2 regions of the Methylobacterium sp. J-092 genome follow, and region 1 is predicted to be linked to the other one. Evidence: riboswitches for the same ligand, from Rfam matches in the RefSeq annotation. Region 1 holds a riboswitch; the other holds the start of a gene.

Evidence for each region. Region 1 has a riboswitch for thiamine pyrophosphate ahead of thiO (glycine oxidase ThiO). Riboswitches for the same ligand answer to the same signal wherever they lie in the genome.
Region 2: it holds a riboswitch for thiamine pyrophosphate, as region 1 does, so the genes downstream of both, thiC (phosphomethylpyrimidine synthase ThiC) here and thiO (glycine oxidase ThiO) in region 1, are expected to answer to the same signal.

What each region holds. Positions count from the first base shown of each region.
Region 1 is NZ_JAKSXU010000196.1:62,897-66,374, forward strand. It holds gene MKK60_RS23350 (adenylate/guanylate cyclase domain-containing protein) at 97-1,356, shown strand; gene MKK60_RS23355 (TIGR02281 family clan AA aspartic protease) at 1,365-1,868, opposite strand; TPP riboswitch at 2,079-2,207, shown strand; gene thiO (glycine oxidase ThiO) at 2,283-3,478, shown strand, end outside.
Region 2 is NZ_JAKSXU010000061.1:47,894-51,371, reverse strand. It holds gene MKK60_RS05870 (acyltransferase family protein) at 1-62, opposite strand, end outside; gene MKK60_RS05865 (HNH endonuclease) at 188-556, opposite strand; gene MKK60_RS05860 (alpha/beta hydrolase) at 624-1,457, opposite strand; TPP riboswitch at 1,576-1,684, shown strand; gene thiC (phosphomethylpyrimidine synthase ThiC) at 1,760-3,478, shown strand, end outside.

The sequences.
Region 1 (3,478 bases):
CCAGGCGGCGAAGGGATGATGGTCTTCGATCCGGATCGATCTCGCCATCGTCAGCTGGAACCTTGCTTTGGCGGTTCGTGAACCCACCTTGGCCGTATGCTTGAGCGTCGCCAGCATCCACCCGTGCCGCCGACCGCCGCAGCCGACGGCTCGGAGGCGGACGACGTGCCGTTCGGCGCGCTGCAGGATTGCGTCGCGATCCGCGACTGGCTGCTGAGCGAGGGCGCCCGCCTGCCCGAGCCCGACGACCTGATCGCGGGCTTCGCCGAGCGCCTCAACGCGGTCGGCGTTCCGGTGGACCGGACCTCGACGGCGATCGATACGCTGCACTCGGAATATTCCGGCATCGGCCGCATCTGGACGCGCGAGTCCGGCACGACGGTGCGCCTGTTCCCGCACGGCGAAGCCTCCGAGCGCGCCTACGCGGCGAGCCCGTTCCGCAAGGTGCACGAGGACGGCGAATGGCTGATCCTCGACCTCGCCGAGACGCCGGACGACGCCTACTCGGTGATCCCCGACCTGAGGGCCGCCGGCTACCGCCACTACATCGTGGTGCCGCTGTTCTTCACCAACGGCACGCACAACGGCATCACCTTCGCCACCCGCGACCCGGACGGATTCCGAGACGAGGACGTGGCGATCCTGCGCTTCATCATGCCGGCCCTGGCCGCGGTGATGGAGATGCGGATCGTCACCAAGCAGCTCGACACGGTGCTGCGCATCTACGTCGGCGACGAGCCGCACCGCGCCATTCTGTCGGGCGACATCCGCCGCGGGCAGGTGAAGCGCATCCGCTCGGCGATCCTGTTCGCCGACATGCGCGACTACACCCGCATCTCGGCGAACATGACGCCGGAAGAGGCGGTCGATCTGCTCAACATCTTCTTCGACTGCCTCGTGCCGCCGATCGAGCGGGAGGGCGGCGAGGTGCTGAAGTATCTCGGCGACGGCCTGCTTGCCATCTTCCGCGAGCCGGGTGACGACCTCGGCGGCGCCGCCAAGGGGGCGCTGACGGCGGCACAAAGTGCGCTCGCGGCACTGGAGGAGGCCAACACCCTCCACCAATTCGCAGTGCCGATGATGGCCGGCATCGCGCTCCATCACGGCGAGGCGGCCTACGGCAACGTCGGCTCGGGCACGCGCCTCGACTTCACGGTCATCGGCCGCGACGTGAACATGGCGAGCCGCATCGCCCGGCTCAACAAGACGCTCGGCGAGCCGCTGCTGATGTCGAAGCCCTTCGTCGACTTCCTGTGGGGCGATCCGGTGCCGCTCGGCGAGCACGTGCTCGATGGGTTCGCCGAGCCGATGATGGTCTATCGCCCGCGCCCGAAGCCGCACCGCGGCCGGGGCTGAGGCGGGCCTCAGCCCCGCAGCGTCATCGTCCCGCCGGCGATGCTGAAGTCGCGCACGCGCTTCAGGAACGACATGCCGAGGAGGTTCGTGCCGAGGCGTCCGCTCGGGACGATCACGGCCTCGACGTCGCGCACGGTGACGGGCCCGATCCGGATCGTGCCGATCCGCACCGGCGCGACGCGGATCGTCCCGTTGGCGGTCATCACCGGGCGCGTGAAGTCCCGCGGCCCGACGACGATGCCGAGGCGGGCGGCATCCTCTTCCGCGAAGCTGCACGTCGTGGCCCCGGTGTCGACCATCATGCGCAGCGATCGCCCGTCGACCAGCGCGTCGGCGAGGAAGTGGCCGTTGCGGTCGGCACCGAGCGCGATCGCCGTCGGCGCGGACGCAACCAGTTGCACCGTCGGCACGGGCGGCGCCGCGGCCTTGCGGCTGGTCAGGCGGTTGCCGATGCCGCCGAGCACCCCCGCGACGAGGCCGGCCGCGAGGCAGAGCATCAGGATCGTCCGCATCGCCTACCTTCGCCCCCGCCGATCGAGGACGCATAGACGAGCACGACGCCGGTGAACGATGCGTGGCGGCGTGCCCGCCGCCGGACGGAACCGCGCGGCCATCTGCCGACAGGGTTTCCGGTCCGTCTCGGCGCGACGACGAATCGCGCGCATCCGCAGGAGGGGATCGGCCCGCGGGGTTGACCGAGGCGGCCGGCGGGACCACATCTGCGGTGTTCCAGGGAGATCCCCGGCAAGGGGCTGAGAAACCGCTGGCAGGCTCGTGAGGGCCCGCGGCGCGGAAATCCTTCGAACCTGATCCGGTTCACACCGGCGTAGGGATTGGACCGTGGGCGCCGTCTTCGACGACGGGGTGCCCCAGCTTCTCAGATGAAGCGTCAGGCCCGGTCTCTGCGACAGCACGCGGAGGATCACTTGGGTCGTCATTCGGGTCGTCACGCAGCATCACCGATCGGGACGCGCCGGACGAGCGGCAGCGCCCGGCCAACCGTCCCGCTGCCGGCGCGTGCCGACGTCGCGATCGTCGGCGGCGGCCTGATCGGACTGTCGATCGCCTGGCGGCTGGCGCAGGCCGGGCGGTCCGTCGTCGTGGTCGAGCGGGAGACCATCGGCTCCGGCGCGAGCCTCGCCGCCACGGGCATGCTGGCGCCGGCGGCCGAGCACGAGCCCGGCTCCGACCCGCTGCTGCCGCTGGCGCTTGATTCGCTCCGGCGCTGGCCGGGGTTTCGCGCCGAGCTCGAAGCGGCGTCCGGCCTCGACATCGACTACCGCGAGGACGGGACGCTGGTGCTGGCCATCGGGCGCGACGAGGTCGAGCGCCTGCGCTTCCGCTTCGACCTGCAGCGCCGCTCGGGCGTCGCCGCCGAGTGGATCGCGGGTGCCGACGTGCGTCGCCGCGAGCCGGCCCTCCGCCCCTCGGTCACCGCGGGCGTGCTCTGCCCGCTCGATCATCAGGTCGACCCGAGCCGGGTGATGGCGGCGCTCGTCGAGGCGTGCCGTGCCGCCGGCGTGGCGCTCGTCGAGAACAGCCCGGTCGTCGCCCTCGAACGCACGGGCGGCCGCGTCGCGGGCCTGCGCACCGCCGACGGCGTGGTCGTGGCCGAGACCGTGGTGCTCGCCGCCGGCGCCTGGAGCGGCGAGGGCGGCCTGCTGCCGCAAAGCCTCGCCCTGCCCGTGCGCCCGCTGAAGGGACAGTCGCTGGCGCTGAAGACCACGGCCCGCACCGGCACGCTCTCCCACATGGTCTGGACCGAGCAGGTCCACATGGCGCCGAAGAGCGACGGCCACATCGTCGTCGGCGCGACGGTCGAGGATTGCGGCTTCCGCCCCGGCGTCACCGCCGGCGGGCTCTATGCCCTGCTCGAAGGCGCGCGCCGGGTGCTGCCCGGCATCGAGGAGATGGAGGTCGAGGCCGTCTGGAGCGGGTTCCGCCCGACCTCGGACGACGACGCGCCGATCCTCGGTGAGATCGCCCCCGGCCTGGTGGTCGCCACCGGCCACCATCGCAACGGCTACCTGCTCGCCCCGGTGACCGCCGACGCGATCGCCGCCCTCGTCACGACGGGCGCGATGCCGGCGGTCGCGCAGGACTTCTCGCTGGCGCGGTTCGC
Region 2 (3,478 bases), on a different contig from region 1:
ACGTCGACCCAGGCGAGACGCATCGCATCCCCCGGCCCCGCCGTGCCCGCCGCCCCCGCCATCACCGCCTCCGCCCGGTCGCCCCGTCGGCGCAACCCTTGGGCGGGATGCGTAAAGGCCGCCTGAGCCCCGCAGCGCCATCGCGCGGCATGGCGAACGCGGGGTGAATCCGCTCCGGGGCCCGGCGTCAGCTCTTGCGCTTGGCCGAGCGACGGTCCCGCGTCATCCGCGTGGCAGCGTGGAAGTCGTCGGGCTTGGTCCGCACCCAGGCGATGAAGCGCGCGATCTCCGGCTCGGCGCGGAGCGCGCCGACGTCGGCGAGGCGCCGGGCGAGCTCGGCTTCGCTGTGGCGGGCATGGATCGCCGAGTGGCAGACCTGGTGCAGCCGCACGGTGGTGCCGTGGGTGCCGCCCTTCAGCTTCGGCACGAGGTGATGCAGGCTCGAGCGGGCGCGGGGCGGGATCGGACGCTCGCAGAGCGGGCAGATCACCGGCTCGGGGCTGCGCCCCTGCGTCTCGGGATCGTCCTCGCGCCAGCGCCGCTCGCGTCGCCCCACCGCCTCGCCTCCGTTCGCATCGGGTCCGACCGGCGATATGGGATTGCGGGAAAACCGCGGCGCGGCGTCAAGGCGTCGCTGCGGCGAGCGCCGGGCAGCCCGGCCGGACGCGGTCGCCGAACAGGGTTTCGGCCAGGCGATCGTGGGTTCCGAGCACCGAGACGTGGTCGCCGGCGACCGCCTCGAAGCGGGCGCTCGCGCCCGCCGCCGTGGCGAGGCGGCGCCCGAGCTTCACCGGCACGACGCCGTCCGCCGTGCCGTGGACGATCAGCATCGGCCCGCCGGCCCGCGCGATGCGCGCATCGGAGCGCCAGGTATCGCGCAGGAGGAATGTCGGCGCGTAGGGGAAGGCGAGGCGCACGATGCCGGGCAGCGAATCGAACGGCGCCTCGAGGTAGAGCCCGAGATGCGGCACCCGCTCCGCCACGGCGACCGCGACCGCGGCGCCGAGGGAATGACCGTGCAGCAGGATCGGCGCGCCGGGCGCCCGCCGCGCGGCCTCGGCGACGGCCGCGAGCCCGTCGGCGATCAGCCCCTCCTCCGTCGGCGTGCCGGTCGAGCCGGGATAGCCGCGATAGGCGATCGCCAGCACGCCCCATCCGGCGCCGGACCAGGGCGCGGCGGCGAAGCGCGCAGCCGCGGGCTCGGGGCGCGAGCCGTTGCCGTGGAAGCTGACCACGACGCCGCAGCCGGGGCGCTGCGCCCGCCACAGGGCATGCAGGCGCTCGTCGTCGGCGGTGACGAGCGAGATCGCTTCGGTGCCCGGCGGCACCGGCAGGCGTGCGCGCGGGCCGGCGATGAAGGCGCCCGGGTAGATGAGGTTGCGCTGGAAGACGGCCAGCGCGGCGATGGGGCCGCCGAAGACGATGGCGGCGGCCGCCAGGACGAGCAGGATGCGCATGGGTCTCCGCCGGGTCTCGCGGCCGGACCCTAACCGTTCCGCGGCGACGCCGGCAGCCGTCCGTCCCGGCATGGTCTGCCGCACGCATTGACAAAGTCCGGCGGCACGCGGAGATTCGAACCATTCCGAGGGGGGCCCCGCAACCGGGGGCTGAGAGTGGACGCGACGTCCTGACCCTTGAACCTGATCCGGCTCGTACCGGCGGAGGGACGGGAACCTGCGGCGCCGATCCCGGCGTCTGCCGCTTCATCGCATCTCCATCGACGCGTGCCGGGTCGCCCCAAAGCCGGGAGACCCACTCGATGAACGCGCCCGTCCTTTCCAAAGACGTCAAGGGAAGTCCCGAGACCGTGACCACGGGTCCGGTGACTGGCTCGCGCAAGGTCTACGCGAGCGTGGCCGGCCGGGAGGACATCCGGGTGCCGTTCCGCGAGATCGTGCTGACCGACCCGAACGAGCCGGCGGTGCGGGTCTACGACCCGTCCGGCCCCTACACCGAGACCGACGCCCGCATCGACCTCGCCAAGGGCCTGCCGACCCTGCGCGACCCGTGGATCGCCAAGCGCGACTACGCCGCCGTGGAGCCGCGCATCGTGAAGCCCGAGGACAACGGCTTCGTGCCGGCCGACAAGCTGGTGGCCCCCTGCCCCGCCGAGCGGACGATCCGCAAGGCCGGCCCGGGCCAGATGGTGACGCAGTACGAGTTCGCCCGCGCCGGGATCGTCACCGAGGAGATGATCTACGTCGCCCACCGCGAGAACCTGTGCCGCGAGCAGATGCTCGACCGGGCGCACGCGGCGCTCGCCGATGGCGAGAGCTTCGGCGCCTCGGTGCCGCCGTTCATCACGCCCGAGTTCGTGCGCGACGAGGTCGCCCGTGGCCGGGCGATCATCCCGGCCAACATCAACCACACCGAGCTGGAGCCGATGGCGATCGGCCGGAACTTCCTGGTGAAGATCAACGCCAACATCGGCAACTCGGCCGTCACCTCGTCGGCGGCGGAAGAGGTGGAGAAGCTGGTCTGGTCGATCCGCTGGGGCGCCGACACGGTGATGGACCTGTCGACCGGCCGCAACATCCACAACATCCGCTCGTGGATCATCCGCAACTCGCCGGTGCCGATCGGCACGGTGCCGATCTACCAAGCGCTCGAGAAGGTCGGCGGCGATCCGCTCAAGCTCGACTGGGAGGTGTTCAAGGACACGCTCATCGAGCAGGCCGAGCAGGGCATCGACTACTTCACGATCCATGCCGGCGTGCGCCTCGCCCACGTGCCGCTCACCGCGCGGCGCGTCACCGGCATCGTGTCGCGCGGCGGCTCGATCATGGCGCGCTGGTGCCTGGCCGGGCACCGCGAATCGTTCCTCTACGAGCGCTTCGAGGAGATCTGCGACATCTGCCGCGCCTACGACGTCTCGTTCTCGCTCGGCGACGGCCTCCGCCCCGGCTCGATCGCCGACGCGAACGACGCGGCGCAGTTCGCCGAGCTCGAGACGCTGGGTGAGCTGACCAAGATCGCCTGGAACAAGGGTTGCCAGACGATGATCGAGGGGCCGGGCCACGTGCCGATGCACAAGGTCAAGGTCAACATGGAGAAGCAGCTCGCCGAGTGCGGCGAGGCGCCGTTCTACACCCTCGGCCCGCTGACCACCGACATCGCGCCGGGCTACGACCACATCACCTCCGGCATCGGCGCGGCGATGATCGGCTGGTTCGGCTGCGCGATGCTCTGCTACGTCACGCCCAAGGAGCATCTCGGGCTGCCCAACCGCGACGACGTGAAGACCGGCGTCATCACCTACAAGATCGCCGCCCACGCCGCGGATCTGGCCAAGGGCCACCCGGCGGCGCAGCTGCGCGACGACGCCCTGTCGAAGGCCCGCTTCGACTTCCGTTGGGAGGACCAGTTCAACCTCGGCCTCGACCCGGACACGGCGCGCGCCTACCACGACGAGACCCTGCCCAAGGACGCCCACAAGGTCGCGCATTTCTGCTCGATGTGCGGGCCGAAGTTCTGCTCG